DNA from 2 places in the Pseudoalteromonas sp. DL2-H2.2 genome. Region 1 is predicted to be linked to the other one. Evidence: predicted binding sites of a transcription regulator. Region 1 holds the regulator's gene; the other holds the start of a gene.
What was found. Region 1 encodes sigma-54, which starts transcription at its own class of promoters, with help from an activator protein. Its sites were predicted from a motif close to GTTGGCACGNNNNTNGNNT; they were not measured.

Region 1 (15,324 bases):
GCCCTGCTGGCGGGGCATTTAACGCTCGATTTTACGGCGCAGGGGTTCAGTTATGATGCGAACTTTACATCGGACTTGCTTGGCGCCCGCATTGACCTGCCAGCGCCAGTTGGCAAGCTGGCAGATGAGCGTTTGCCATTAACGGCGCAGGTACGTGGTGACGACATTTCCAACTTGATCAGTGTCACGCTCGGTGAGCAGCTTTATTTTGATGGTATTCTCGATAACAGCAGCGGGCTGATTGACCGTGCTCAGCTGATTTTTGCTGAGCAAAATCGGGCATTAAGCCAGTCAGGCTTTAACGTTGCTATCATTCAACCACACCTGTCCCTGGAGCCCTGGCTGCCGTTTATTGATCGCATTATCGAACAGCTTGAGCAACCGTCAGAGCAGCCCGGCATCTTACCTGCTTTTGGAGAATTGAGCGCTCAGGTAGCCCAATTCAATGCGCTTGATATGGGTTTCAATGATTTCGAACTCAGCCTGCGCCCAGATGCTGACGGGTTGTTAGCGCGCTTGAACGGCAAAGAGTTAAGAGCCCAGGTACAGTTTCCCGATAGCAAAGCGGGTCAACCTATTCAGATCCAGGCTGATTACCTGAGGCTTAATTTAATTGAGCCGGTTGGCGGTGATGCCGTGGCCGAAGGCATGGCAACGGATACAACGGCAGCCGAGCCAGAAGCCTCTGAGCAATGGCTGACGGCTGTTCCGGCCATTGAATTTAACTGTGATGATTGTCGCATAGCTCAGTACCAGCTCGACCGGGTTAACCTGGCTTTACAGGGCACTGGTGAAGCCCTGCAAGTCTCTCGGTTGCGAGTGGATAAAGGCGATCATGTGTTGCTGGGGAATGGGAGCTGGCAAAATGGTCGCTCGCAGTTTAACGGCACACTAGAGAGCAGTGACTTTGGCCAGCTTATGGAAGAGTTTGATATTACCTCCAGCGTTCAGGATTCCAATGCGGATATTGAGTTTGCGCTGAGCTGGGCTAAAGCGCCCTACAATTTTGATGTGGCCAGCCTGGATGGCTCGGTGAAATGGCAACTTGGGGAAGGACACCTGGCGGAGATCAGCGATCAGGGGGCTCGGGTCTTTTCCCTGCTGAGCCTCGACTCCCTGGTACGTAAACTCAAGCTGGATTTTCGTGATGTGTTTGCCAAAGGCTTTTTCTATAACCGAATTGATGGCACCTTTGAACTTAACAAAGGGGTCGTATATACCCAGGACACGCAGTTGGATGGCGTACCTGCCGATTTATCGATTACAGGGTATGCGGATCTTAATACTAAGGCCATTGATTACGAACTGTCGGTGGCGCCTCAGGTCACATCGAGCCTGCCGGTGATTGTTGGCTGGATGGTGAACCCGGTGACCGGGCTGGCCGCTTTGGCGCTGGATAAGGTGATCCACTCCGCGCGCGTCATTTCCGAAATTAAATTCAAAGTAACCGGTACCATGGATGAGCCTGTGGTGACCGAGCTGGATCGTAAGAGTCGTGAAGTGGAGTTACCCAAACCGCCGCAAGCACAACCTGCTGAATCTGTGCAGCCAGCAGACCCGCAGAGCAACGAACAAGCGCAGTCGGACGCAGCATTGCCAGATTCAGAGAATCAAGGGCAAGATACAGCGGCGCCTCAAACCGACAAGCAGCCTGAGCCTGAACAAGCTGAGGGGCCACTTGACCCCGCTTCCGAGTCAAAATCAGAGGAAAAGCCATGAAAAACGGCCATATTTACGCTGTGCAAATGTGTTCAGGAACACAGCCTGAGGAAAACTTTGCCCAGTTAAGCGCGTTACTCCGTGCACAGACGTTTACGCGGCCTGCTCTGGTCTGCCTGCCCGAGTCATGGCTGGCCTTTTGCGAAACTCCGCAGCAGACGCTGGCATATGCTGAACACAGCCAGCAGTGGGTTGCACAACTTCAACAGCTGTGTCGGGAGCTTGATATTTGGCTGGCAGCGGGCACCATCGCCATCAAAGCGGGTGAAAGCCGCTATTATGCTGCCAGTCTGTTGTTTAACAATGAAGGGGTTGAAGTTGCACGCTATAATAAGATCCATCTGTTTGATGCGGATGTGGCAGATAATGCCGGGCAATACCGGGAATCAACCCTGACCTGTGCCGGAGAGAATGTGATCACCGTGGCCAGTCCCTTTGGTCGTCTTGGCCTGAGTGTGTGTTATGACATACGTTTTCCCGGGCTTTATCAGGCGATGCGAGAGCAGGGCGCTGAGGTACTGCTAGTACCAAGTGCCTTCACGACTGTGACCGGTGAAGCACACTGGCAGCCCTTATTACAGGCTCGGGCGATAGAAACACAATGTTATGTGGTGGCTGCGGCGCAGGTGGGACACCACCAGAATGGTCGGCAAACGTATGGCCACAGCCTGATAGTGTCTCCGTGGGGCGCTTGTTTAGCACAAGCCCCAGAGGGGGTTGGCGTGATCCATGCGCAGCCAGATCTGACTGAGCTGCACGCCATCCGGCAGAAAATGCCTGTAGCGGCACATAACCGATTTAAGAGCGATTTTTATGAGTAATTTTGGTAGCGAGCACGTTGAACAACATTTACTGACCGACAGTGAGTTAACCCGGGAGCAGTTACAGCAGACGCTGGCGTATATTCATCAGCACAAGGTGGATTATGCCGATCTGTATTTTCAGTCCAGCTATCATGAAACCTGGGTGCTTGAAGATGGCTCTGTCAAAGAAGGCAGTTATAACATTGAACGCGGTGTTGGAGTGCGTGCTGTCAGTGGCGAGAAAACCGGTTTTAGTTACTCAGATGCCATAAACATAGAAGCACTGAACCAGGCTGCGATGGCGGCAAGAAGCATTGCGCAGCAAGGCGAAGACAAGCAAGTACAGGTGTTCAGTGACGTTAAAGCCGCCACGCAATTTGAGGCAACCCAGCCTTTATTGAGTATGAGCGACACCGAAAAAGTAGCATTGCTGCGGGAAGTGGAGGCGGCTATTCGTGAGTTGGCGCCGGAAGCGGAGCAGGTTGTCAGTTCGATGTCTGCGGTATACGAGGAAGTATTGGTTGCTGCCAGCGATGGCACTTTTGCAACCGATATCCGCCCCCTAGTGCGCTTAAACTGCTCCGTGTTACTGGCGAAAAACGGTCGCCGCGAGCGAGGCAGTGCCGGTGGTGGTGCGCGACTGGATTACCACTATTTCCGTGAGTTGGTCGATGGTAAGCCACGCTGGCAGCATTATGTCAGCAAAGCCGTTCATCAGGCCAGAGTGAACCTTGAAGCTGTGGACGCCCCGGCGGGCACTATGCCTGTTGTGCTAGGCGCAGGTTGGCCAGGGGTGTTACTGCACGAAGCCGTGGGTCACGGTTTGGAAGGCGATTTTAACCGTAAGGGCGCGTCGGCATTTAGCGGGCGGGTGGGTGAGCAAGTTGCCTCCAGCCTGTGTACTGTGGTGGACGATGGCACTATGAGCAACCGCCGTGGCTCGCTGAATATTGACGATGAAGGGACACCAGCAGGCTATAACGTGCTGATAGAAAACGGCGTGTTAAAAGGCTATATGCAGGATAAGCTCAATGCCCGATTGATGGGCGTTGCGCCGACCGGTAATGCCAGACGAGAATCCTACGCACACCTGCCGATGCCGAGAATGACCAACACTTACATGCTGCCGGGTGAGCATAGTCAAAGTGAGATTATTGCGTCGGTCAAAAAAGGGATCTTTGCGCCTAACTTTGGTGGTGGTCAGGTGGATATTACGTCGGGTAAATTCGTATTCTCTGCCTCTGAGGCCTATCTCATTGAGGATGGTAAAGTGACGCAGCCCATCAAAGGCGCGACGCTGATTGGTAATGGCCCGGATGTGATGCAGAAAATCTCTATGGTTGGTAAAGATCTGGAGCTGGATACCGGCGTTGGAGTCTGCGGCAAAAATGGCCAGAGTGTGCCCGTTGGGGTCGGTCAGCCAAGCCTGAAAATAGATGAACTTACTGTGGGCGGGACCGCCTAGGCGGGACTGCTTAACCAAGTCACCCGCAGTATTGCACAACAAGCGTGCCATACTGCGGTATAGCTTACCTTTATGACTATGGCAGGATCAGCTCCTTCAGTAACTGAAACAGCTCTTTGTAGCCTTTTCCTGGCTTCTCTGCCTGATGCTCTTTCTTGGCCTGGCGCACCAGTTGTCTGAGCTTCTGACGCTCCAGTGTCGGGTGTGCCTCAAGTAATTCATTGATCTTCTCATCACCCTTGGCGATGAGTTCATCCCTTAGTTTTTCAACCTGATTGAGCAGCACTTCCGCCTGGTTATTTCTGTTTAGTAACAGATCCAGGCCTTGTTGCAACTCTTCCACATTACTTGTGGTACGCAATTGTTTGGCGACAAAGTTCAGGTGACGGCGATACGCATCATGCTTACCGCGTAGCTTGTCTGCCAGATCCATGGCGGCAACCAGCTCAGGGCTGAGAGGCAGCTTTTCTCTTTGTTTTTTGCCCAATTGCGCGATATCAACGCCCAGTTGGTGATATTGCTGTGCATCGCGTTTTAATTCGCTTTTGGAGACGTAGATGATCTCTTCTTCTGGCTCTTGAGTCGGTTTTTTAGCCATGCTTAGTGCACTTACTTCAGTTATTCGTGTACAGATTATACCAGAAGTCAGAAAAAGCAGTCACGTTTACATTAAGACATTAGGCTGGTAGCGGTTGCCCGGCAGAATCTTTGCCTGAGTCACAGCGCATCTGCGCAGGCTGTGTTAGGATTATAGCAGTACTATGATTTGTGGAATAAAAACATGAGCCAGCAACAAGATCCCATCTGGACGCAGATTGATGAAGTAAAACAGGCAGTGTCTGACGTTCTGGACTATGCAAAGCAACTGGGGGCAACATCAGCGGAAGCGTCGATGAGTCGTACCTCAGGTTTGTCTGTCAGCACCCGTATGGGGGAAGTTGAAACGATTGAATTTAATCAGGATGGTGGATTGGGTCTGAGCGTCTATGTAGGCCAACACAAGGGCTCTGCGTCGACGGCAGACTTGGGTCCACAGGCATTACGTTCTGTGGTGGAAAAGGCGGTTGAAATTGCCAAGTTTACATCGGACGACCCCTGTAATGGCGTGGCTGACGCAGATTTAATGCCAACCGACGTGCCGGATTTAGATCTGTTTCATCCCTGGACACTGACCCCGGAAGAAGGTGTAAAGCGCTGTTTAGAGGCGGAGCAGGCGGCATTAAATTTTGACCCACGCATCGTTAACTCGGATGGTGCCAGTGTGGCCAGTCATCAGGGCTTGCGTGTTTATGGTAACAGCCATGGCTTTCTGGCCGGATTTCCGCGCACCCGACACACTTTGAGTACTATGGTCATAGGCGAAGAGAATGGGGTGATGCAGCGCGATAATGCCTACTCAATTACGCGTGTGCATACACAGCTGAGGGATGCCGCTTCAGTGGGGATTGAGGCTGCGGAGTCGACGCTTGCCAAGCTCAACAGCCGTAAATTGGATACCATGCGGGTGCCGGTGGTATTCCGGGCCGATATTGCCAATAGCCTGTTCGGTCATCTGGTGTCTGCAATTGGTGGTGGTGCCTTGTACCGCAAGTCGAGCTTTTTGCTCGATAGCCTGGGCACTGACGTATTCGACACTTGTGTGTCTATTAAGGAGCAACCGCACCTGCGCCAGGCGCTGGCATCGAGCCCGTTTGATGCGGAAGGTGTGCGCACGGTTGAGCGCGATATTATCAAAGACGGCACGTTGGAAACTTATCTGTTACCGAGTTATGCAGCGAGACGTCTCGGCATGCGTAGCACAGGACATGCCGGTGGGATCCATAACTGGCTGGTACAGGCCACAGATCCGGATCTCGCGGCGCTGCTACGTACTATGGACCGGGGCTTACTGGTGACTGAGCTGATGGGGCAGGGTGTCAATACGGTCACCGGTGACTATTCTCGTGGTGCCGCTGGCTTCTGGGTTGAAAATGGCGAGATCCAATATCCGGTCAGTGAGATCACCATTGCCGGTAACCTCAAAGATATGTTCAAGTCAATCAAAGCCATCGGCGGAGATATTGAAACCCGTGGTGCCGTGCAAACAGGCTCGGTACTGATCGAAAGCATGCAAATTGCCGGTCAGTGATGGATTGTACTGAGTGTCTGGCTGCTTAAACAAGCAGCCAGGTTGCGGTGCCCAGGAAGGCAAAAATACCGACAATGTCGGTGACTGTGGTCAGGACAACACTGCCTGCCAGTGCCGGATCTATGTTCATTTTTTTCAGCATCAGCGGAATACTGGCTCCGGCAATACCCGCAGCGACCAAGTTCATAAACATTGCAAAGGCAATCACGCCACCCAGTACAAAATCCCACTGCCATAAAGCAATCACCCCGGCGATCAACAGGGACCATAACAGGCCGTTGAGTGCGCCTATGGCGAGCTCTTTGCCCAGCAAGAAGCGCTGGTTGGTGGCGTTAACATGACCCAGGGCAATACCACGGATCACCAGTGTCAGGGTCTGACTGCCCGCTACCCCACCCATACTGGGCACTATGCCATTTAATACTGCCAGAATGGGTAGAATATCTAGAGTACCTTCGAAAAAGCTGGCAACAAACGCGGCCATCAGGGCTGTGAGCAGATTGATCCCCAGCCAGATTGAGCGACGTCGGCTACTTTTCCACACCGGCGCAAAGGTATCTTCCTCATCATCAAGACCGGCCATACTCATCAGGCTATGTTCGGCATCTTCACGAATAACATCAACGATGTCATCGATGGTGATACGGCCCAGTAAGTGCGCGTTATCGTCGACTACCGGCGCTGAGATCCAGTTGTGGCGCTCAAACAGCTGAGCAACATCGCTTTCATCCATTGAAATGGGAATGGTTTCACGCTCTTCATTCATCAGCTCCTTGACCAGCTTGTCTGGCTGACTGGTCAGCAGCACGCTGATGGGCAGTGCACCTAAAAAACAATTGTCCTTATCCACCACATAGAGGTCATCGGTGCCATCCGGCAGCTCACCTTTAAGGCGTAAATAGCGCAATACCACATCCAGTGATACATCCGGGCGAATGGTCACAGTGTCTGTGTTCATCAGCGCGCCGGCGGAGTGCTCAACATAAGACAACGCCTGTGTGGCCCGGGCTCGGTCTTGAGAGTCCATAGCGCCAATAACGTCCTGATAGACGGGGTCTGGCAGGCTCCTGAGGACCTCACCGAGGTCATCGTCGTCCATGTCCTCGGTTGCTGCCGCAATGAGCTCAGGCTCCATTTTGGCAATGATGCTGAGCCTGACGTCTTCCGACAGCTCCTCGAGCACGTCACCCTGTATGTCCGGATCAACCAGTTGCCACAACTGGGTTCTGACTTTATGTGGGGAGGACTCAAGCAGCAATGCCGTATCGCACGGCGGAATTTCGGCTAATGTGCGCCTGACTTGAACAAACTGACCACTGTTGAGGGCATTAGTAACTTGCTGTAAAAGCTCCAGTGTGTAGTCTTGTTCAAAAACTTCAGGCATAGGCGTCCCAGATTGGATAGTCGACAGTTAAGCTTGTCATGAGTGTATTGCGCACTGATTATAGGCGTATGATAATTATAGCTGTTTTAATATCAATTGGTATAACTAAAAAAGGGGAGATAGCAGCGAGAAAGTGGCAGTCTGACGCTGCCAGAACAGGGGTAAGTCGCGTGGTCGCTACTCGGATTCGTTGAATTTATCGGCTATCAGGCTGCCGATGGCATGCAAAGCACGTTTGGCATCTGGCCCCTCGCAGACGACCTTCACTTCTTTACCCTGACTGCTTTCAAGCAGTAGTAACGCCAGCACGCTGTCTCCCTCGGCCTCCTTGCTGCCCTGGAATAAGGTGATATTGGCGTCAAACTGGGCTGACAGCTCGGCCAGCACGCTGGCAGCACGGGCGTGCAGCCCCAGTTTATTTTGGATCAGAAAAGTATCTTCAAAGCGTTGTGTCATTTTTCTTGTTCGCGGTGATGGATTTTCACATTGCTATGAGTACGAGCAAAACGCTCACCCAAAGTCTGGGCAAGATAGACGGAGCGGTGTTGCCCGCCGGTACAGCCTATAGAGATAGTCAGATAGCTGCGATTATTGCGCTCCAGGTGTGGCAACCAGGTTTGCACAAAGGTTTGGATCTGCCAGGTAAACTTTTGCACCAGGCTGTGGCTGGCCAAGTAATCAATGACGGGTTTATCTAAACCTGTCAAAGGCTTAAGCTCTGGCTCCCAGTGTGGGTTAGGTAAAAAACGGGCGTCGAAGACGTAGTCCGCTTCTTTCGGAATACCATGTTTGAAGCCAAAAGATTCAAAGGTAATGATTAATTGTTTGTCTTTTTTACCGAGAATTTTTTCCCGGATCCGCTCCGCCAGCTGGTGGATGCTCATATCTGTGGTATCTATGGTGATATTGGCACGGCGGATAAGCGGATCAAGCAGCTCTTTTTCTTTCTTGATCGCTTTGTCCAGCGACAAATCGGCCAGCGACAGTGGATGCAGACGACGCGTTTCGGAAAAACGACGGATCAGAATTTGGTCTTCACTATCTAGGTAGAAAATATTGGGCTCGGCAAATCCAGGCAGGTATTCTAGAATATCGTCAAGCTCTTGCTGATCTTTTGGCAGGTTACGTACGTCAACGCTCACAGCAATTTTATCATAACTGTCTGATACGCTGCGTACTAATGCTGGTAGCAGGTTAACTGGGATATTATCTGCGCAGTAATAGCCCAGGTCTTCCAGTACGCGAAGGGCGACTGATTTACCCGAGCCGGAACGACCACTGACAATAATTAGCTGCACTGAAACTCTCCGTTAGTTGTCAAACTCTTCAATTATCGCAAATAACTCCTGATCATTGTGAGCTTGTCTGATTCGTTTACAAAACACCTTGTTTTTAAGTTTATCAGCGATTGTTGCCAAGGTCTGCAAATGTTGTTGATTTTCTCCCTCGGGTACGATGAGTGCCACAAAAATGTCGACGGGTTGATTGTCGATGGCGTCAAAGGCAATGCCTTGTTGGTTAACCAGCAGCATGGCGACCACTTTATCTATGCCAGGCAGGCGGCCATGTGGCAGCGCGATCCCTTTACCTATGCCGGTACTACCGAGTTTTTCACGGCTCAGTAAAGCGTCCAGGATATCATGGGCATTACTGTCAGGAAGCTGGCTGTGAGCCAGTTCACTGATGTACTCTAGAATGCGTTTTTTGCTATTAAAAAGGACCGCAGCTTTGCTGCAGTCCTGTGAAATCAATGAGCTTAGTTTCATGATTAGTGTCGAGTTAGCTTCTCTTTATGCTTGATCACCTGGCGATCAAGCTTGTCGATAAGTCCGTCTATTGCGGCATACATATCCCGGTGTTCGGTTGAGGCAAAGATTTCTCCCCCGTTCACATGTAGTGTGGCTTCTGCTTTTTGGATCAGCTTTTCGACATCTAGGATAACATGCACATTATTGATGTGATCAAAGTGCCTTTCTAGCTTCGCAAACTTGTTTGTTACATAGTCTCTTAACGAATCGGTGATTTCTACATGTCGACCAGTTAAATTTAGTTGCATAAGCATTTTCCTTCTGTAGTTACGTCTAAATCAGGCTTTTACGCTGATTCGACGGTGGGATAGCCAAAGACTCTCGGTATTTGGCAATTGTACGTCTAGCCACTTTGATCCCTTGATCTGCCAATACATCCGCTATTTTGCTGTCACTTAATGGCTTAGCTGTGTTTTCAGCGGCAATTAGCTTTTTGATCAATGCTCTGATTGCAGTCGAAGAGCATTCTCCTCCGTTTTCAGTGCTGACATGGCTTGAGAAGAAATACTTCAACTCATAGATACCGCGTGGCGTGTGCATATACTTTTGCGTAGTGACACGTGAAATCGTGGACTCATGCATGTCGACCATTTCGGCCACATCATTGAGTACCATCGGCTTCATTGCCTCGGGGCCATGTTCAAAGAATGCCTGTTGTTGCTGCACAATGCAATTAGTAACTTTTAATAAAGTTTCGTTACGACTTTCCAGGCTCTTGATGAACCATTTTGCCTCTTGCAGGTGCGAGCGAATAAACTGGCTATCGGTGCTCGACTTGACGGAGCGAGACATAGCGGCGTAGTGATCGTTCACTCTGATTTTTGGCATTGAGTCCGGGTTGAGCTCAACAACCCAGCGTCCTTTCACCTTTTTCACCGACACATCCGGGATCACATAGTCCGCTTCTTCTTGCACTATGCTGGCAGCAGGTTTCGGATTCAGGCTGTGGATCAGGGTCATTACTTCTTTCAGATCCGCTTCTTTGAGCTTGGTCTTTTTCATCAAAGTGCGATAATCGCGGCTAGCCAGCAAATCAATGTGTTCAGTCAGGATTTCTTTGGTTTGAGTGAGCCAGGGGGTGTTGCGATCAAACTGGTTGAGCTGGATACACAAGCATTCCTGCAAGCTGCGCGCAGCAATACCAACGGGATCGAATAATTGCACCCGTTTCAGTACGGCTTCAACTTCGTCCAGTTCTATGTGTTCGTCGTCATTGTCTTGATTCATGCTCTCGACAATGTCTTCACAGCTGATTGTCAGCAGGCCAGCATCATCAACGGCTTCCACTATCGCCAAAGCGATGGCTCTGTCAGTTGGGCTGAAAGGCGTGAGCTCTAGTTGCCACATCATATATTCTTGCAGCGTCTCAGTGGTTTTGCCCTGATAGATGGTTTCATCTTCTGGCATCGGGCCAGAGCTGCTTGCCGGGGCGGCACTGATGTACTCGTCCCAGGTGACGTCCATTGCCAGATCGTCACTGACTGTGTCTTTGTTTAATGCAGCATCGCTGTCTTGTTCGTAGTCACTGACAGCCGAGTCCTCAAAGCTGTCATTATCATTGGTTGTGTGTTGTTCTAACTCAGTATCCGATTTGGACTGAGTTTCATTGTCATGTGATTCAGACTCACCTTCTTCCACTTCCAACAAAGGGTTGCTATCAAGCGCTTCTTGGATTTCTTGTTGGAGATCTAGCGTACTCAACTGTAACAGGCGAATGGCCTGTTGCAGCTGTGGTGTCATTGTCAGTTGCTGCCCCATGCGCAGCTGTAGCGATTGCCTCATGTATCTCTAACAATCCTTTTTGTTATTTACTTCTAATCTTATAACTATAGCCTGAATTGCTCACCTAGGTAGACATCCCGCACGGTTTGATCGGCAAGAACATGCTCCGGGGTGCCTGCTGCTATGAGTTCACCATGTGACACTATATAAGCTTTCTCACAGACGTCCAGCGTTTCACGTACATTGTGGTCGGTGATCAGCACGCCTATGCCGCGGTTTTTTAAGTGTTCGATAATTTTCTTTATATCTAACACCGAAATGGGATCAACGCCAGCGAAAGGCTCATCCAATAAGATAAATTTTGGATCTGCCGCAAGGGCGCGTGCAATTTCTACCCGGCGACGTTCACCACCCGACAAAGCCATACCCTGGCTATCCCGAATATGTTGGATATTAAATTCATCTAACAACTCGTTGAGGATGACTTCTCGCTGCTCTTTATTGAGCTCCTTACGGGTTTCCAAGATGGCCATCAGGTTCTGATAGACGGTCAGTTTACGAAAAATAGAGGATTCTTGAGGCAGGTAACCAATGCCTAACCTTGCCCGACTGTGCATAGGCAGCAAGGTAATGTCTTGATCATCAATGTGAATGCTACCCTTATCACTGGGCACCAAGCCGACAATCATGTAAAAGGTGGTGGTTTTACCCGCGCCATTAGGGCCGAGCAGACCAACAATACTGCCTGCCTCAACGCTCAATTCAACGTTCTTAACGACTTGCCTGCCCTTGTAGCTTTTGGCCAGTGCCGTGGCGGTTAACTTACTCACGGATTACCCTTCTCTTGTGGTTGCTTGGTATTGTCTTTTTCGGGTAAAAGAATGGTTCTAACACGGTTTTGTTCCTGCTCACCACGTTGTGCGCTGATCAGCTTCTTTTCCATGTCGTACACAATGGTTTGGGCGCTGATCTTTTGTCCCGCCTGGCTGATTTCGGCACCGCCTTTAATCGTCAACATGCGGTTTGCAACGTCATAACGCACTTCTTTAGCAGTGGCTTTCAGTAGTGTGCCATCGGCCTGACGCTCCTGAAACACAGCTGGGCTGCCTGTGGCGACCAGCAGCTGTTTATTTTTCCCAAGCTCTTCGCGGCGATGCACTTCGAGGCGGTCGGCCAGAATCTTACGCTCGCCGTGAATGATTTCGACGTTTTCTTCGAACACGCCGATATTGGTTTGCAACTGGGCCAGCTGGGTGCCCGAACTGATAATGACCTGATCAGCGGGTGAGTTTTCTGCGTAAGCCGCAGGATGAAACGCACTTAATGTGCACAGTAAGATCAGGGAACAGGTTAATTTATTGCTCATAATAAATTGTTTCAGTATGGTTGATGAGTTCAATGATTTCAGTGTTGAGATCGGCCACCAGGCCTTTTCCTGAAATCGTTAAGTTGGGCCCGGTAATTTCCACCGGATGTTCAGAGCGCATATGTTTTTCGTTTATGTCGACCTGCACATGGTCGGCATTGATGTGCTTAATCATGGCATCAGCTGTCAGATTGGTGGCCTGTACCTGCCCTTCCAGGATCAACGTATTATTGCCATACAGAGTGGCTTCATTGGCCTTGAGCTGCCAGTTTTGCTGATCGTTATGCAGCGTAAAGATGGGCGCGGTAAAATGGCTGAAACCAAGCTCCTGATAAAGTTCCATTCTGTCAGCGGTAATTTGATAGCTGAGCTGACCATTTTCTGCATAATTGGTTTGTTTCAGGTCGATGGCAACGTAATCGGGTTTAGCCAGCACCTCTTCGGAGCGTTGGGTAACCTGACCTGATTGCGATAAATAGGGGTACCACAGCCACAGCATAGTGAGGCTGAATACAATCAGTAATAAGACGCGAAGCACGGTCATACGCTGCTGCCTTCATAACCCAGCGATTTGCCCTGGCACAGTAGCAGTAAATCAGTGAGTTCACGCACCGCACCATAGCCACCGGGCAACAGGGTTCTGTAGTCGGCAGCACGGATCACCATCGGATGTGCGTCTTGCACAGCAACAGACAGGCCCACTTTGAGCATGACTGGCAGGTCCGGTGCATCATCACCGATATAGGCAATTTCGTGATCGTCCAGTTGCAATGTGTCTTTCAACTCAGCGTAACCTTGCAACTTATCTTCCATCCCCTGATAGATATGTTTGACGTTGAGGCTAGTCATGCGCTGCTGAACAATCTGTGAATGACGGCCTGTGATCACGGCAACGTCAACGCCGCCATTGATCAGCGCTTTGATGCCAAAACCGTCTTTGGTATTAAATGCCTTTAGCTCTTCCCCTTGGTTACCCAGATAGATACGGCCATCGGAAAATACCCCATCGATGTCGCAGATCAGCAGTTTAATCGCTTGTGCTTTACGGACAATGGTGTCGTCTATGGGCTGGTAAAGATCGGAAAACAGCATTTATAAAACTCCTGCTCGCAGTAAATCCTGCATATTTAATGCGCCGATTGGGCAACCTTGTGCATCAATCACAATTAGGCCATTGATGCGTTTTTTCTCCATGATATGCAATGCTTCTGCGGCCAGCATATCTTGTGTCACTGTGGTGCAGTGCTTTGTCATAACAGACTCAATCGGGGTGCTGTGTAAGTCAAGTCGTTGTTCAATAATACGGCGTAAATCCCCATCTGTGAACAAGCCCTTGAGTTGCCCCTGGGCATCGACAATCGTGGTCATACCTAAGCCTTTGCCTGACATCTCAACCAGTGCGTCGGTAATGGTGCAGCCTTGTGTAACGACAGGAACGGCTTCTCCTGAATGCATCACGTCCGCCAGGGTTAGCAGCAGGCGTTTACCTAAGCTGCCACCGGGGTGTGACAGGGCAAAATCGTCCGCCGTAAAACCTCTGGCTTCGAGTAAAGCGACGGCCAGCGCGTCACCCATAACCAGCGTCGCTGTGGTGCTCGCTGTGGGCGCAAGGCCTAAAGGACAGGCTTCTTTGGACACTTTGATACACAGGTGGATATCTGCCAGCTTTGCCATATTCGACTCAGGGTTGCCCGTCATACTGATGATTTGTGCGCCAATGCGTTTAATCACCGGCACGATAGCCAATACTTCGTGGGTTTCACCTGAATTTGAGATAAGCAAGACCACGTCATCGGCGGTGATCATACCCAAATCACCGTGGCTTGCTTCACCCGGGTGAACAAAAAACGCAGGTGTGCCGGTACTGGCCAGTGTGGCTGCTATTTTGTTGCCAATGTGGCCGGACTTGCCCATCCCTATAACTATGATACGACCTCGGCATTGCAACATAAGTTCGCAGGCCGCGGTAAATTTTGTATCCACATACTGAGCAATTTCGGCAATGGCTTGTTGTTCTATTTCTAATACCTGCCTGGCAGAGCCGATAAAGTTGTGCGTGCTCATGCTGAATCCTTAAATAATGAAGTACATATAACCACAGAATGCGCCAAGGAGCAGTCCGCCTTCAACACGGTTGATCTGGCGACGGCCTTTCAGGCTGACACTCATCAGTACCAGCGCAGCGGTTGCGCCCAGCATGACATAGATGTCGCGGCTGGCGATGTTGCTGTCCAACGTTGCAGGATTGAGGATCCCGGCAATAGACAACACCGCCAAAATATTAAAGATGTTCGAACCAATAATATTGCCCAGCACAAGATCGTCTTCATTTTTAAGTACACCTGCCACACACGCAGCAAGCTCAGGCAAGCTGGTGCCGATAGCGATAATTGTCAGGCCGATGAGCAGATCACTCATGCCAAAATACTTTGCAATGTCTACTGCGGAATCGACCAGGTAGTCAGCACTGACCGGCAGCAGGACCATGCCGACGACTAGCCAGAATAGGGCTTTGCTCATCGGGACATCACTTGGGACTTCATCACAGGCTTCTGAAATGAGCGGATCGTCCTGGTCGGTTTTACCGGTTTTTGAGATATAGATTAGGCCACCGATAAACACAAAAAAGCCAATTAACAGCAGCCAACCTTCCAGCGCGCTAAACTGGTTGTCGCTGATGATCAACCAGGCTGCCAGTGACACAACAACCAGCAGTGGCATTTCGCGCTTTAAAATGCCTGAGCCGACGCCAAGCGGCCTCAGTAGTGCGGTGATGCCAAGTACCATCAAAATGTTAGCAATGTTTGAGCCTACGGCATTGCCAACGGCGGTGTCTGTTTTGTCAACCAGCGCGGCCTGCGCGGCGACCATCATTTCAGGTGCAGAGGAGCCCATTGCAACGATAGTCAAACCCACAATTAACGTTGGT
Region 2 (15,324 bases), on a different contig from region 1:
GAATATCTAAATCTCCCACAATCGCCGGCGTATTGGTGCGGAAAATTCCCGCCTTGTCGTAGCCCACCAGCTCACGGGTGTCGCCCAGATACTCTTTGTGGTCAAGGTCTATGGTGGTGATCACGCTCGCATAAGGCGTCACGATATTAGTCGCATCATAGCGGCCACCCAGGCCGACCTCAAGCAGCACATAATCCACCGCATGCTGCTTAAACAGCCACAATGCCCCCAGAGTTCCATACTCAAAGAAGGTCAGTTCAACGTCGCCCCGGCCCTGATCCAATGCATAGAAAGCATCAACATGAGACTGACTGGGCAAGGTTTGACCATTGACTCGGACGCGCTCGTTATAATGGATTAGATGCGGAGAGGCATAAGTGCCCACGCTGTAGCCCTGTGCCAGCAACATGGCTTCCAGACAGCGTGCGGTTGTGCCTTTACCGTTAGTGCCACCAATGAGAATAATTTTGCTGTTGCTGTTGAGCAGGTCGATATTGTTAGCGGCCTGCGCTACGCGCTCCAGACCCATGGCAATGTTGGCAGGATGTAACTGTTCTAAATAACAAAGCCAATCATTCAGAGACGATGATTGGCTTGGTGTAGTCTTTGACATAGTGCGCTCAAATTAAAAAATTTACGCTACTCTATGCTCTTGTTCGGTAGAAGGCAAGTTCATGAACTTAGCAAGGATCCGCGCCAATGAGTCACGCATTTCACGACGGTCGATGATCATATCGATGGCACCATGCTCAAGCAGGAATTCACTGCGCTGGAAGCCTTCTGGCAGGGTTTCACGTACCGTTTGCTCGATAACACGAGGACCGGCAAAACCAATCAAAGCTTTAGGCTCGGCGACATTGATATCACCCAGCATAGCCAGTGATGCAGATACACCACCCATAGTCGGGTCTGTCATGACCGAGATAAACGGTAAACCACGCTCACTCATCTTAGCCAGCGCTGCACTGGTTTTTGCCATCTGCATCAATGACATCAAGGCTTCCTGCATGCGGGCACCGCCAGATGCTGAAAAACAAACCAGTGGCATATTGTGCTCAAGACACTCATTCACCGCGTCGACGAAACGTGCACCAACCACAGACGCCATTGAACCACCCATAAAGGAGAATTCAAATGCCACAGCTGCAACTGGAATGCCTTTGAGGTTGCCTTTCATCGCAACCAGCGCGTCTTTTTCGCCACTGACTTTTTGTGCTGCGGTGATTCGATCTGAGTATTTTTTCGAATCTTTAAACTTAAGTACGTCCTTTGGTTCGTGCTGAGTACCCAGCTCAACGCGGCCGCCATCGTCCAGGAAGCTCTCCAGACGCTTACGCGCGCTGATCCGCATGTGATGATCACACTTAGGACATACATGCAGTGACTTTTCCAGCTCTGCTTTGTACAGGATGGAATCACAATCTGTACATTTTGCCCAAACGCCTTCTGGTATCTCTTTTTTACCCGTCGATTTAGCCGTTTTAGGTAAGATTTTTTCTAACCAACTCATTTGCCACTCTCTTAGTGCTCATTCTGTGTTGCTCTCTGCAAATAGCAGATAGATTTTCTCAATTAAAACATGATTAAGACATCAGTGATATAAAAAACTGGTCTTAGTTGTATCAAATAATTAAGACGCTCACACTCGGTGTTGCTTTAGTCAATGTTGGATTGAATTAACGGATAGTTACTTCAGGTAAAAACAATGGCCCCGCCGGCGTTGACGGGATCTGCCAGCGCTCTGGGTAGTCCACATCCACCAGGTATAACCCGTTAGGTTTGGCGGTTGCGCTCGCCTGAGTGCGGTCTTTAATACTCAGCAATTCAGCCATCCACTCTGGCGGGTATTTACCTACCCCGATGTCCATCAAACAGCCCGTAATATTGCGCACCATATGGTGTAAAAACGCATTGGCCTTAACATCAATGACAATATAATCACCAAAGCGGTCGACCTGTAAATGATGGATGTTGCGGCACGGCGAATTAGACTGGCAGTGTACTGCCCGAAAAGATGAAAAGTCATGTTCACCTATCATGACCGGACACGCAGCCTGCATCAGCTCAGCATCCAGTGGATGATAGTAATGGGTTACCCCACTGCGCAAAATGCCCGGGCGATTGACACTGTTGTAGATAACGTAGCGATAGCGCCTGGCCGTTGCACTGAAACGCGCGCTAAATTCGTCATGGACTGGGGTTGCATAGCGCACGGCAATGTCGTCAGGCAGCTGAGAGTTGACGCCGAGTGTAAAGGCTTTCATGTCCCGCTCGGAATGAGTATCGAAGTGGATCACCTGACCTGTGGCATGCACACCAGCATCTGTGCGTCCGGCACAGACCACATCGACCTTGTGATTACAAATGCTGGATAAGGCTGTCTCCAGCTCTTCCTGAACACTATTTACATTACACTGACGCTGCCAGCCACTGTAATTACCGCCGTTGTATTCAATCCCCAAAGCTACACGCATAAACTACTCAAACTCTCATTTCGAACTTAGCCGCGCATTTTATGCGATCGCCGCCGATAATACCAATCTCATCGTATCCTTAGTGAGCGGCGGCTTATTTAATCTGCTGCTTCAGTGCCTGAGCTTCTGCCTGAACCGACTCAGGGCCGTTACTCAGGATCTCCTCAACGGCGTTTTGTGCCGAGTCAAAGTCGCCAATTTCAATATAGGCACGAACCAGGTCGAGCTTAGCAGCATATCCGTCTTCTTCCAGGTCAACATCCGTGGCGTTTTCACCGGCCAGCAACTCTTCAAAATCACCTAATCCTACATCCATATCTGGTGACTGATAGGGCTCTTCCAGTGCCGGTTCGTCATCGCTTTGAGACAATAAGTCATCAATTTCTAGATAATCTTCATTCGTTGCTGCCGAATCTGCATTGTCGTCACCGAGTTCATCCGTTGCAGGCTCGTCAATGTCCTCAATTTCCAGGTCCTGACCCAGCTCCTCACTTAACAGCGCATCAAAATCCAGCTCTGGCTCGTCTGACAGCTCAACATCTGACGTATCCGGCTCTACCGACTCATCCAGTAACGCGCTGAAATCGGTGTCGTTCAACTCTGCCAGAAACTCATCTTCAATGGCAGCTTCGTCGATGTTGATTTCGGGGTCCGGAGTATCTTCCTCGTCGTCATCCAGATCGGTTAGCTCATCCAAAAAGGCATCCGGCTCTTGCGGCAACTCAGGCTCAGCAGGCGTTTCTTCCTCAGACGAATCACTTTGTGCAAACTCTGCCAAGTCCTCATCTGAGAGCATTAGATCGGATAAATCATCATCCAGGTCTTCCAGCTCAAGCTCACCCTCCGGCTCCGATTCCATCGCACTCAGCGCGTCTTCTTCGTTAAACTCAGGGAAGTCTTCTTCCGCCAGTGCATCATCTGTCAGTGTATCGTCTGTCAGGTCGTCTTCTAACGGCGTTTCTTCATCTGCTGAGGCTACTTGCTCTGATGCCTCTTCTGCCTCCGACTCTGCAGCTTGTGGCTCGTCATCCAGAGCCGCCAGCGCGTCGTCTTCTCCAAATTCCGGGAAGTCTTCTTCCACGATTGCATCATCTGTCAGAGGGTCGTCTGTCAGGTCATCTTCTGAAGGCGTTTCTTCATCTGCTGAGGCTACTTGCTCTGATGCCTCTTCTGCCTCCGGCTCTGCTGCTTGTGGCTCGTCATCCATGGCCGCCAGCGCGTCGCCTTCTTCAAACGCCGGGAAGTCTTCTTCCGCCAGTGCATCATCTGTCAGTGTATCGTCTGTCAGGTCGTCTTCTAACAGTGTTTCTTCATCTGCTGTGGCTGCTTGCTCTGGTGCCTCTTCAGTCTCCGGCTCCGCCGCTTGTGGTTCGTCATCCATGGCCGCCAGCGCGTCGTCTTCTTCAAATGCCGGGAAGTCTTCTTCCGCCAGTGCGTCGTCTGTCAGAGGGTCGTCTGTCAGGTCGTCTTCTAACAGTGTTTCTTCATCTGCTGAAGCTGCTTGCTCAGGAGCCTCATCAGCCTCCGGCCCCGCCGCTTGTGGCGCGTCATCCAGAGCCGCCAGTGCGTCCTCTTCTTCAAACGCCGGGAAGTCTTCTTCCGCCAGTGCGTCGTCTGTCAGTACGTCGTCTGTCAGGTCATCATCTAGCAGCGTTTCTTCATCTGCTGAAGCTACTTGCTCTGATGCCTCTTCAGCCTCCGGCTCCAACGCTTGTGGCTCGTCATCCATGGCCGCCAGCGCGTCGTCTTCTTCAAATGCCGGGAAGTCTTCTTCCGCGATTGCGTCGTCTGTCAGAGGGTCGTCTGTCAGGTCGTCTTCTAACAGCGTTTCTTCATCTGCTGAAGCTGTTTGCTCTGATGCCTCTTCAGTTTCCGGCTCCGCCGCTTGTGGCTCGTCATCCAGCGCAGTCAGAGCGTCGTCTGTCAGGTCATCTTCTAACAGTGTTTCTTCATCTGCTGAAGCTGCTTGCTCTGATGCCTCTTCAGTTTCCGGCTCTGCCGCGTATGGCGCGTCATCCAGAGCCGCCAGTGCGTCCTCTTCTTCAAACGCCGGGAAGTCTTCTTCCGCCAGTGCATCATCTGTCAGTACGTCGTCTGTCAGGTCGTCTTCCAACAGTGTTTCTTCATCTGCTGAAGCTGCTTGCTCTGATGCCTCTTCAGTTTCCGGCTCTGCCGCGTGTGGCGCGTCATCCAGAGCCGCCAGTGCGTCCTCTTCTTCAAACGCCGGGAAGTCTTCTTCCGCGATTGCGTCGCCTGTCAGTACGTCGTCTGTCAGGTCATCATCTAGCAGCGTTTCTTCATCTGCTGAAGCTACTTGCTCTGATACCTCTTCAGCCTCCGGCTCCAACGCTTGTGGCTCGTCATCCATGGCCGCCAGAGCGTCGTCTGTCAGGTCATCTTCTAACGGCGTTTCTTCTGATGCGGGTGTTTCGTCTTGTGCTGCACCTTCTGCCTGTTCAAATGCCGTGGGCTCACTATCCTGCTCACTGCTTTCTTCCAGCTCAATCTCAAAATCGGGACCATCCAGGTCGTCAAAGTCACCACCAAAATCTAATAACTCGTCACCATCCTCATCCAGCTCGTCATCAAGCAAGCTGGACGGTTCTTCCTGTTCTAAACTTTCCGCAAGTGCCCTCTCCGTTTCACTCATTGCAGACTCGGGCTCGGCGTCTAGATTGATTACATCGGCCTCAGATTCATCCATTTGTAATTCAGGATAACTACTCAGCTCTTCGCTGGGTATCACCGGGTCAAGCTCGGTCAACGCTTCGTCTTCAGACAAATCTATGTCTTCGTCCGCGAGCGGATCATCACCCAGGTCAATCTCAACTTCATTGTCCAGTTCGCTGTCCACCTCAGAATCGAAGTCATCGGCTTCGGCTTCCAGCGCCTCAAGCAGCTCATCAACATTTTGCAACTGAGGTGGCGTATGAGTTTCGGCTTCTTCTGCTGGGTGTACCAGCTCTTCGGCAAATTCGTCGAGTAACTCGTCTTCAGTTTCTGCTAACGCGGGTTCATCCTGCTCAATGTCAGAATCGGCCTCGTCCAGGTCCAGATCAGTAGACGGTTCAGCTTTGTCATGCAGGGACTGAAGATCGGCTTCCTCTTCCAGCATACCATCAAGGTGACCGTGATCCGTTGTTGAAACAGCCTCGTAGTCAGCCCCCTGTTCGTCCTCTAACTGGCTGTCGATATCATCCGGCGCTTCTGCCAGCAGCTCGTCTTCTGGCTCAGCCTCAGGCTCATCTTCTAACAGGCTGTCGATATCGTCCGGCGCTTCTGCCAGCAATTCGTCTTCTGGCTCAGCCTCCGGCTCGTCTTCTAACAGACTGTCGATATCGTCCGACTCTTCTACCTGCAATTCGTCTTCTGGCTCCGCCTCCGGCTCATCTTCTAACAGACTGTCGATATCGTCCGGTTCTTCTGCCAGCAATTCGTCTTCTGGCTCCGCCTCCGGCTCGTCTTCTAACAGGCTGTCGATATCGTCCGGTTCTTCCGCCAGCAATTCGTCTTCTGGTGCTGCATCCGGTTCATCTTCTAACAGGCTGTCGATATCATCCGGCTCTTCTGCCAGTAGCTCTTCTTCTGACTCAGTCTCAGGCTCATCTTCTAACAAGCTGTCGATATCGTCCGGTTCTTCCGTCAGCAATTCGCCTTCTGGTGCTGCATCCGGTTCATCTTTTAACAGGCTGCCGAGATCGTCCGGCTCTTCCGCCAGCAACTCTGCTTCTGGCTCAGCCTCCGGCGCTTCTTCTAACAGACTGTCGATATCGTCCGGCGCTTCTGCCAGTAGCTCTTCTTCTGACTCAGCCTCAGGCTCATCTTCTAACAAGCTGTCGATATCGTCCGGTTCTTCCGTCAGCAATTCGCCTTCTGGTGCTGCATCCGGTTCATCTTCTAACAGGCTGTCGATATCATCCGGCTCTTCTGCCAGTAGCTCTTCTTCTGACTCAGTCTCAGGCTCATCTTCTAACAAGCTGTCGATATCGTCCGGCTCTACCGCCAGTAGCTCTTCTTCTGGTTCAGCCTCCGGCGCTTCTTCTAACAGGCTGTCGATATCGTCCGGCTCTTCTGCCAGTAGCTCTTCTTCTGACTCAGTCTCAGGCTCATCTTCTAACAAGCTGTCGATATCGTCGGGTTGTTCGTCAGGCAATGCATCACTATCCTGTGCTTCGGCCAATAACGCGTCAATATCATCGCCTAGATCAAGGTCAGGTTCGGCTGCCAGTGTATCGTCAGAGGCTTCATCGTCCTGCGCCTCAGCCAATAACGCGTCAATATCATCATCTGGATCTACATCAGGTTCTGCTGTCAGTGTATCGTCAGAGGCTTCATCGTCCTGCGCCTCAGCCAATAACGCGTCAATATCATCATCTGGATCTACATCAGGTTCTGCTGTCAGTGTATCGTCAGAGGCCTCATCGTCCTGCGCCTCAGCCAACAACGCGTCAATATCATCGTCTGGATCAAGGTCAGGTTCTGCTGCCAGTGTATCGTCAGAAGCTTCATCGTCCTGCGCCTCAGCCAACAACGCGTCAATATCATCATCAGCGTCGAGTTCTGCTGTCAGTGTATCGCCAGAAGCATCACCGTCCTGCGTCTCTGCCAATAAGGCGTCAATATCATCATCAGTGTCGAGTTCAGCATCTGCAGCCTGCGATGCGTCTGCGCCGCTATCCTGCGCTTCGTCCAGCAGGCTGTCGATATCATCAACATCGAAATCGTCTTCAGCAATATCCGGTTCATCATCCAGCGCGCCATCGAGCAAATCGTCGATATCATCGGCACTGAGCAAGCCATCATCTGTCGCTGCTCCGTCAGCCGCTGGGGACTTTGGGGGCGACTCTCCCACTTCATCTATCAGGCTATCTATGTCGTCCAGATCAAAGTCGTCATCCGCTGCACCAGCCTCTTCCAGGCTTTCCTCTGCCAGCTCTTCACTCAATGCAGCAAGCGCGTCATCACTGACATCCAGGGTATCATCATCGGTGCCTTCACTAACCTCGTTGAACAAGTCGTCAATATCATCGGCACTGAGTATGTCGTTATCGTCTTTTGCCGACTCTGCATCGACATCCAGAGTGATCTCATCACCCAGACTGTCATCCCCTTCGTCGAAATTCTGCTGTAAAAAGTCATCCAGGTCATCTGCACCAGCCTCTTCGCTGTTGTCCTCAGACTCGTCATCAAACACAATGTCGTCGTTCAGTAAGCTGTCCAGTTCATCCTGTTCGAGTGTGTCACTGCCCTCTTCAAACGCATCATCTTCCAGGCTGTCAAAGACGATTTCGTCATCTGGCAGAATATCGTCATCCAGCTGAACGCCTTCATTGAGTGCATCGTCCGCATTATCGTGTGGAATATCGAGGTCGAGGGGATCCGCTGCAGCGGCTGCTGTTGCTGCAGCTGCGGCGCCGGCTGCTGCAGGAGCCGGAGACTGCGGCAGGAACTCATCGTCTTCCTCGGCTGGTTTTGCCTTGCGTTTACGCATACGCATCACCACCGCACCTATGATCAGCAAAGAGGGAATGGTGGCAAGTAAGGTCACAACGAGAGGGTTGGCAAATAGCTTAGCAACACTGAACTCGGCGTCCGCCTTTGCCTGCATTTGCTGCTGCGCGATCAACTCGTTTTGCATGTCGATCACGGCTTTAAGTTGCTGCTGAATTTCACTGTCTCTGCCGAGCTGATCCTGAACATTTTTGAGCTCTTCAGAAATATTATTCAGCTTTTTCTCAAGCTCGTTATTTTCCTGGAGGATCTCTTCTACACTGCGTACAGACGTTTTAAATTGGGTTTGTAAATCAAGCAGGCGAGAGTCTTGCTCCATCTTAAGTGATTTGAGCTCATTGGTGAGCGCTTCGCGCGCTTCTTCAACATCGACCTTACGCGCTTGTGTCACACGTTTGTCGGCAGCGTCTATGGTCGCCTGATCAAGCTTGCCGCTTTTTTTCAGCTCCCAAAGCTCATCATCCTGATCCGATTTTTGCCGCGCAAGTTCCGGGTTAACACGACGAATTTCGGCCAGAGTCGGGATTTTCAGATACGCGCCGTCGCGCATGTGGTTGAGGTTGTTGTCCAGAAAAGCCTGCGGGTTTTTCTCGTACAGCGCCTGCATCACCTGATAAATAGAAACCGAGTCGCTGGGGCGGATTTTGTGCGCGATACGCCATAGGGTATCTGTTGGCTTAATCGGGCCAACTGAACGCCCCTGAAGACCGAGGTCCACCCCTTTAGGACCTTTAAGAACGGTCCCATCCTGAGTGTGAACGGGCGCTGCAATAAGGGCCATTGCTAAGATACAAATAAAGGCTAAACCGCGCATGCTGTTCCTTTGTATACTCTTCTTGCGTTGCCCTGGCGGCGACGCGACTACTGAATTGTGCTTAATAGGGCTTGTGCAAGCTCTGTTCCAATTGCCAACTATAAACCAGATAACGGCGAATATCCATCGCCAAAGTATTGAAAATTAACATTCTTATCATGCTTTTTAATGAGTTAGCCGGGCTTTATTTAAGCCCCTGATTATTCTCAAGGATAGACGAATTACACCGACATGGCGCAAGAGAAATGAAAAGTGGCAAAATGCTGCCGTCAGGAAGCGACAACAAAGGAAGGTCAGGATCTGTCATAAGCGACAAACCCTGTAACAGATCACAAATAGTGTGCGATTAACTCTTCAGCAATTTGTACGCTGTTGGTCGCGGCACCTTTGCGGGTATTATCAGACACAACCCACATGTTCAGACCGTGAGGATGTGAGATATCCGCTCTCAGGCGGCCCACATATACAGTATCGTTGCCGCTGGCATCGCTGACCGGTGTGGGGTAATCCTGCTCATCTTCGATCAGTTCCACGCCTGGTGCCTCATTCAGCAATTGCTTGATATGCTCAAGATCGTAAGGCATGCGGGTTTCCAGGTGGATGGCTTCCGCATGGCCATAAAAGACCGGCACGCGCACAGCGGTTGGGTTAACCATAACACTGCTGTCACCAAGGATCTTCTGTGTTTCCCAGACCATTTTCATTTCTTCTTTGGTGTAACCATTGTCCTGAAATGTATCAATCTGTGGGATCACATTAAACGCGATTTGCTTGGTGAAGACCTCGTTTTCCATCGGCCTTGCATTCATCAGGTTAGCCGTTTGCTTGGCCAGTTCGTCCACCGCTTCTTTGCCTGCACCAGAGACCGCCTGATAGGTAGACACATTGATACGATCAATTCCATAAGCGTCATAAATCGGCTTTAACGCCACCATCATCTGAATCGTCGAACAGTTTGGATTGGCGATGATGTTACGATTGCGAAAATCCGCCAGGCTTGCGCTGTTGACTTCTGGGACCACCAAAGGCACGTCATAGTCGTATCTGAAGTGCGAGGTGTTATCGATCACCACACAGCCCGCTTCTGCCGCTATCGGCGCATACTGCTCAGAGACGCTACCGCCAGCTGAAAACAGGCCAATATGAGCCTGACTAAAGTCAAACTCTGCGACATCGAGCACGGTAAGCGTTTCGCCGTTAAACTCAATTTCTTCACCTGCGCTGCGGCTGCTCGCCAGCGGGTACAGGTTGCCAACCGGGAACTTGCGCTCTGCCAGTGTTTCAATAATTTGCTTACCAACCAGCCCGGTTGCCCCGAGCACCGCCACATCATATTTCTGCGACATATTATTCCTCATTCGAATTAACTACTTTAAAACCAAGCTGCTGTAACTGTTGCCCACACTGTGGCGCATTTTGTACCGTGAGGGTATTAAACTCGCGGCGCGGGGGATAGTTTTTACGCAACATATCAAACCCCTGACTGGCGATATTACTGCGCATCAGGCCATCATCACGACGAATATCATAGACCAGATGCACCAGTCTGCCGAGTTCCTGTTCACTGAGCGTATGCTCCGCATAGCAAGAAGTCAGTGCTGGTATAGGTAAAAACGACTCCAACGATTTACTCGCTTCTACGCCTAACTGGCTGCACAAAGCCTGGTACAACATCTGAGTACCGCGCGCTTTGCCTTCCAGCGTATGGCCGGCAATGTGCACAGAGGCAAATAAGGTGTGTGCCAGCAGCGGCATCAGAATATCGGGTTCGTTTTCCCACACATCCAGCACCAGATCGATTGACTGACCGCCCTCAAGCGCATTTAACAACGCCTGATTATCAATCACATCGCCCCGACTTGCGTTAATCACCAGCATATCAGGCTTAAGTGCCGAGATCCGCTGAGCATTAAGCAGATGGCGCGTCTGATGCGCCCCGGTCCGAACTAAAGGCACATGAAACGTAACAATATCGGCTTGCGCCAGCAGCTCATCAAGTGGCATATGCTGAGCCAGCGTACCGGACTCATGACGCAGTGGGTCGCACAGCAATAACTCAATCCCGCTGGCAGCCAGTTTGTCGTGTAAACACTGGCCGATTTTGCCAACCCCAACAATACCCAGCTTTTTGCCTTGCAGATTAATCGCTCTGTGCTGCGCATACGCATACAGAGCACTGATCACATACTCAGCAACGGCAACCGCGTTACAGCCGGGGGCACTGGCAAATCCAATACCACGCTGCGTTAGCAAGGGCCGGTCGATGTGATCAACACCTATGGTTGCGGTGCCAACAAACTTGAGCTTCGATGCCTCGGCCAGCAGTGTGCTGTCAACCTGAGTCACAGAGCGGGTGAGCAACACATCGGCGTCAATCAGTTGCTGTGGGCTCAGGCTGCGGCCATCAAAACGCTGTACAACCCCAAGATCAGAGAAAAACTCTTCAACCAGGGGCATATTCTGATCTGCAAGGATCTTCATTCATTCTTCCCAAACGATACACGGACCCTTTATTGTACCGCAGCCACCGCCTGGACAACAGACTAACGTTTGTGAACCCCAATACTGATGGCCGCAAACATCACGCAAAGCAAAAATATCACCAGCACTTTAATACTGGGTTGCTCGGTCAAATTGATCCACGGACTGACCAAAAACGCCTGTACATTACACCAGGCTAGAAACATGGCAATGATACTGGCGCCCTGATAGCCGTAAATGGCGCACAACACGCAACTGACAAGGTTAAGAAAAACAGCAGGCTGATAAAGATGAGCTGAAAGCAGCATAGCAAAAAACGTCGCAGACGCGACACACAATGTTCCATATTGCATGACAATTCCCTCCTAGAATGATCTCCTAAACTATAGGCAAGAACTTAAAAACTACAAACCAATTACATAAAAACAACACCAACATGGTTAACTCGCGTGGTAAATAATTAGCAACTAAAATGAAGATAAGATGCTTTTTAAGCTTGAAATCACTGGTCCAACAAGCTAGCCTAGCCAATGTGGTCAGACCTCTTACAAGGAATAACAACATGACACTTTTATTTACACTCGCTTTAATCGCACTGGTTAGCGCTGCCTGCTACCACCGTGCGAGCTGGAACACCTGTCTGGGTGTTGCTGCGGCGACGTTGCTAATTGGCACCTTCGCCGGGGCCTTTGGCGCGTTTGCCTGGTTAATCTTCTTAGCCATTGCCATCCCTCTATCAATGACTAACGTGCGTCAGCAGTACATCGTTGCCCCCCTGTTCAAGGCGTTCAAAAAAGTCACGCCGAGCATGTCAGAAACCGAAAAGTCCGCTATCGACGCCGGTACCACCTGGTGGGAAGCCGATCTGTTTTGTGGTAATCCAAACTGGAATAAACTTCACCAGTATCAGGCGCCACGCCTGACTGCGGAAGAGCAAGCCTTTATGGACGGCCCGGTTGAAGAAGTATGTGCAATGCTGAACGACTGGGAAGCAACCCACGAGCTGACCGACCTGCCGCAGGAAGTATGGCAATACCTGAAAGACAAAAAGTTCTTTGCCATGATCATCAAAAAGCAATACGGTGGTCTGGAGTTTTCGGCCTATGCGCAGTCTTGCGTTCTGCAAAAGCTGACCAGTAAGTCGACTCTGCTGTCTTCTATCGTTGGTGTACCTAACTCATTAGGTCCGGGCGAATTACTGCAGCACTATGGTACACAAGAGCAAAAAGATCATTACCTGCCTCGTCTGGCAAAAGGCGATGAGATCCCTTGCTTTGCCCTGACTTCTCCGGAAGCCGGCTCTGATGCATCATCTATCCCGGATTTTGGTATCGTCTGTAAAGGTGAATGGGAAGGCAAAGAAACCTTAGGTATTCGCCTGACCTGGAATAAGCGTTATATCACGCTTGCACCTGTAGCCACCGTATTGGGCCTGGCATTCAAAATGCGCGACCCGGATGGCCTGCTTGGTGACAAAAAAGAAATTGGTATTACCTGTGCGCTGATCCCAACCAGCACCCCGGGTGTTGAAATTGGCCGTCGCCACTTCCCACTGAACGTCCCATTCCAGAATGGTCCAACTCAGGGTGAAGATGTCTTCGTACCGCTTGATTTCATTATTGGTGGTCCGAAAATGGCAGGTCAAGGCTGGCGCATGCTGGTTGAGTGTTTGTCAGTGGGTCGCGTGATCACACTGCCGTCTAACTCAACCGGTGGTATTAAGTCTCTGGCGCTGGCCAGTGGAGCATACAGCCGTATCCGCCGTCAGTTCAAACTGCCCATTGGTAAAATGGAAGGGATTGAAGAAGCACTGGCTAAACTGGGTGGTTACGCCTATAGCAGTGACGCAGCGGTAAGCATGTCAACGGGTGCCGTCGACTTAGGTGAAAAGCCGTCTGTTATTTCTGCTATTTTGAAATATCACCTGACAGAGCAAATGCGTGATTCAACCAAGCATGCTATGGATATTCATGGCGGTAAAGGGATCTGTCTGGGTCCAAATAACTACCTGGGCCGCGGTTATCAGGGTGCGCCAATTGCTATCACAGTAGAAGGTGCAAACATTCTGACCCGTAACATGATAATCTACGGTCAGGGCGCAATCCGCTGCCATCCTTTTGTACTGGCTGAGCTCAACGCCTGTACCATTAAGGATAAGGAAGAAGCGCTGAACAGCTTTGATCAGGCATTAATGGGCCATATTGGCTTTACCATTTCTAACCTGGTTCGCACTAAGTGGCTGGCCCTGACTGGCGGTCGCTTCAGCAAAGTACCATTTAACGATGAAACGGCAGATTACTATCGTGCTGCTGCACGCTTTAGTGCCTCGCTGGCACTGATGTCTGACATCTGTATGGCCGTTTTTGGTGGTTCACTGAAACGTAAAGAGCGTATTTCTGCGCGACTGGGCGACTTGCTAAGTTACCTGTACCTGGTTTCTGCCACACTGAAGCGTTACAACGATGAAGGTCGTCGTAAAGAAGACTTACCTTACGTTCAGTGGGCTTGTCAGGAACATTTGTACCTGTGTCAGCGCGCTCTGGCGGATCTCATTAACAACATGCCGTCAATGGCGTTGCGTGGTCTGCTTAAGCTGATCCTGTTCCCATTCGGTCGTCCGGTCCGTAAGCCGACGGATCAGATGGAGCACAAACTGGCGCAGCTTCTGCAAACGCCAAGCTCAGCCCGTGACCGTCTGGCTTCACACATTTACCTGCGCGATGAGCCACTGAACCTGATTGGTAAACAAGAGCAAACACTGAAGGACATTCTGGAAGTGGAGCCGCTGTTCGACAAAGTGTGTCGTGCCAAAGGTGAAAAACTACCGTTCATGCGCCTGGACAAAGTGGCCGAAATGGGTCGTGAATGTGGTGCGCTGAACAACGACGAAGCCGACAAACTGGCAGCCGTCGAAGCGAAGCGACTGGCCGTTATCAATGTGGATGACTTTGATCCGGCTGATCTACTGGCTGGTAAAGCCAGAGTAGTTGCAAAAGACGCGGGCGCTAACGCCGCGTAACTTGTCTCGAATCTAAGGCCAGCTAAGCTGGCCTTTTTTATGCCTGCTATTTATACCAATTTCACTTAATACCTGTTCAATTTGACGGAGCAAATATGACGCTAACTGTGTTAAAAACTTCTCATTTAGAACCTTATACCTTAGACATAGGTTCACAAATTTTTGCCTAGTTATCGAACATATTTTCTCGCCTCAAAATAGAACACTTAATTAAGCAAATTGGTATTACCACTCAGATAAACAACACTTTAATCATCATCACAGTGACACTGAAACTGCCCCAGGCCACAGCCAAACGTTGTGGATGGCGCTGAACCACCCACATCAGTAGCGGGCTGCCCAATATCACAGCCAGGCTGAATGGCTCGCCATCGAGCAGTAGTACACCTCCCAGCCAGCTCACCAAGCTTACTCCGTAAATCAGTAATGACTGGCTAAGTACAAGCTGAGAATACACACCCAGACCGCGCCAATAGGCTCTGCGCCCGGCCACCTGTTTGTTGGTATCCAGATACAGGCTGCTCCACCACAACTGATTCACGAGCAGTATGACTAACGTATAGTAGTGCAAAAGATCTGGCCGCTCTTTGGCAATGATCAAACCGGCCCACAGTGTCAGTAATGACGCCCCCGAGCGCCACAGCAACATCCAGGGAGAAGCTTGGATAACATAGTACCAGAAGCTTGCAAGGTTTAGCCGGGGCTGCGGCAGTGTTACCCGGAACCTGGGCCTGATCCAATCCAGCGCCAGCCAGAGTAAAATAACGGCCAGATAAATCTCGATAGTGGGGACCAACCAGATGGCTACAAAAGCAACCAATATTGCGCTCAGCAAGGTCTGCGGGCGATAGAGTAAAGCCAGGGCAAATAGCCACTGAACCAGCATAAAGCCTGGCAGCTGCGGCGCCTGCCAGAGCTTATCAATGCCAATACTCATTGTCAGGATGAGCGCCGCAATAAACAAACTATGACATGCCAGTAAGAGGAGCCAGTCAGCGGCATATTGATGTAACCGGCTACGCAAC

Region 2: a site for sigma-54 is predicted at 8,873-8,891, ahead of L1285_RS19870 (FimV/HubP family polar landmark protein). Genes of this name have one in related genera too.

What each region holds. Positions count from the first base shown of each region.
Region 1 is NZ_JAKGBD010000002.1:632,143-647,466, reverse strand. Features, by position in the region: gene L1285_RS05580 (YhdP family protein) at 1-1,719, shown strand, start outside; gene L1285_RS05575 (carbon-nitrogen hydrolase family protein) at 1,716-2,540, shown strand; gene tldD (metalloprotease TldD) at 2,533-3,987, shown strand; gene yjgA (ribosome biogenesis factor YjgA) at 4,064-4,585, opposite strand; gene pmbA (metalloprotease PmbA) at 4,769-6,115, shown strand; gene mgtE (magnesium transporter) at 6,141-7,499, opposite strand; gene L1285_RS05550 (HPr family phosphocarrier protein) at 7,677-7,955, opposite strand; gene rapZ (RNase adapter RapZ) at 7,952-8,797, opposite strand; gene L1285_RS05540 (PTS sugar transporter subunit IIA) at 8,810-9,265, opposite strand; gene hpf (ribosome hibernation promoting factor) at 9,268-9,555, opposite strand; gene L1285_RS05530 (RNA polymerase factor sigma-54) at 9,581-11,089, opposite strand; gene lptB (LPS export ABC transporter ATP-binding protein) at 11,134-11,859, opposite strand; gene lptA (lipopolysaccharide transport periplasmic protein LptA) at 11,856-12,395, opposite strand; gene lptC (LPS export ABC transporter periplasmic protein LptC) at 12,385-12,939, opposite strand; gene kdsC (3-deoxy-manno-octulosonate-8-phosphatase KdsC) at 12,936-13,487, opposite strand; gene L1285_RS05505 (KpsF/GutQ family sugar-phosphate isomerase) at 13,488-14,459, opposite strand; gene L1285_RS05500 (calcium/sodium antiporter) at 14,469-15,324, opposite strand, start outside.
Region 2 is NZ_JAKGBD010000015.1:19,446-34,769, reverse strand. Features, by position in the region: gene folC (bifunctional tetrahydrofolate synthase/dihydrofolate synthase) at 1-613, opposite strand, end outside; gene accD (acetyl-CoA carboxylase, carboxyltransferase subunit beta) at 635-1,510, opposite strand; gene truA (tRNA pseudouridine(38-40) synthase TruA) at 1,677-2,474, opposite strand; gene L1285_RS19870 (FimV/HubP family polar landmark protein) at 2,569-8,799, opposite strand; gene L1285_RS19865 (aspartate-semialdehyde dehydrogenase) at 9,129-10,145, opposite strand; gene L1285_RS19860 (4-phosphoerythronate dehydrogenase) at 10,147-11,280, opposite strand; gene L1285_RS19855 (DUF6419 family natural product biosynthesis protein) at 11,343-11,633, opposite strand; gene fadE (acyl-CoA dehydrogenase FadE) at 11,843-14,299, shown strand; gene L1285_RS19845 (DUF6136 family protein) at 14,532-15,324, opposite strand, start outside.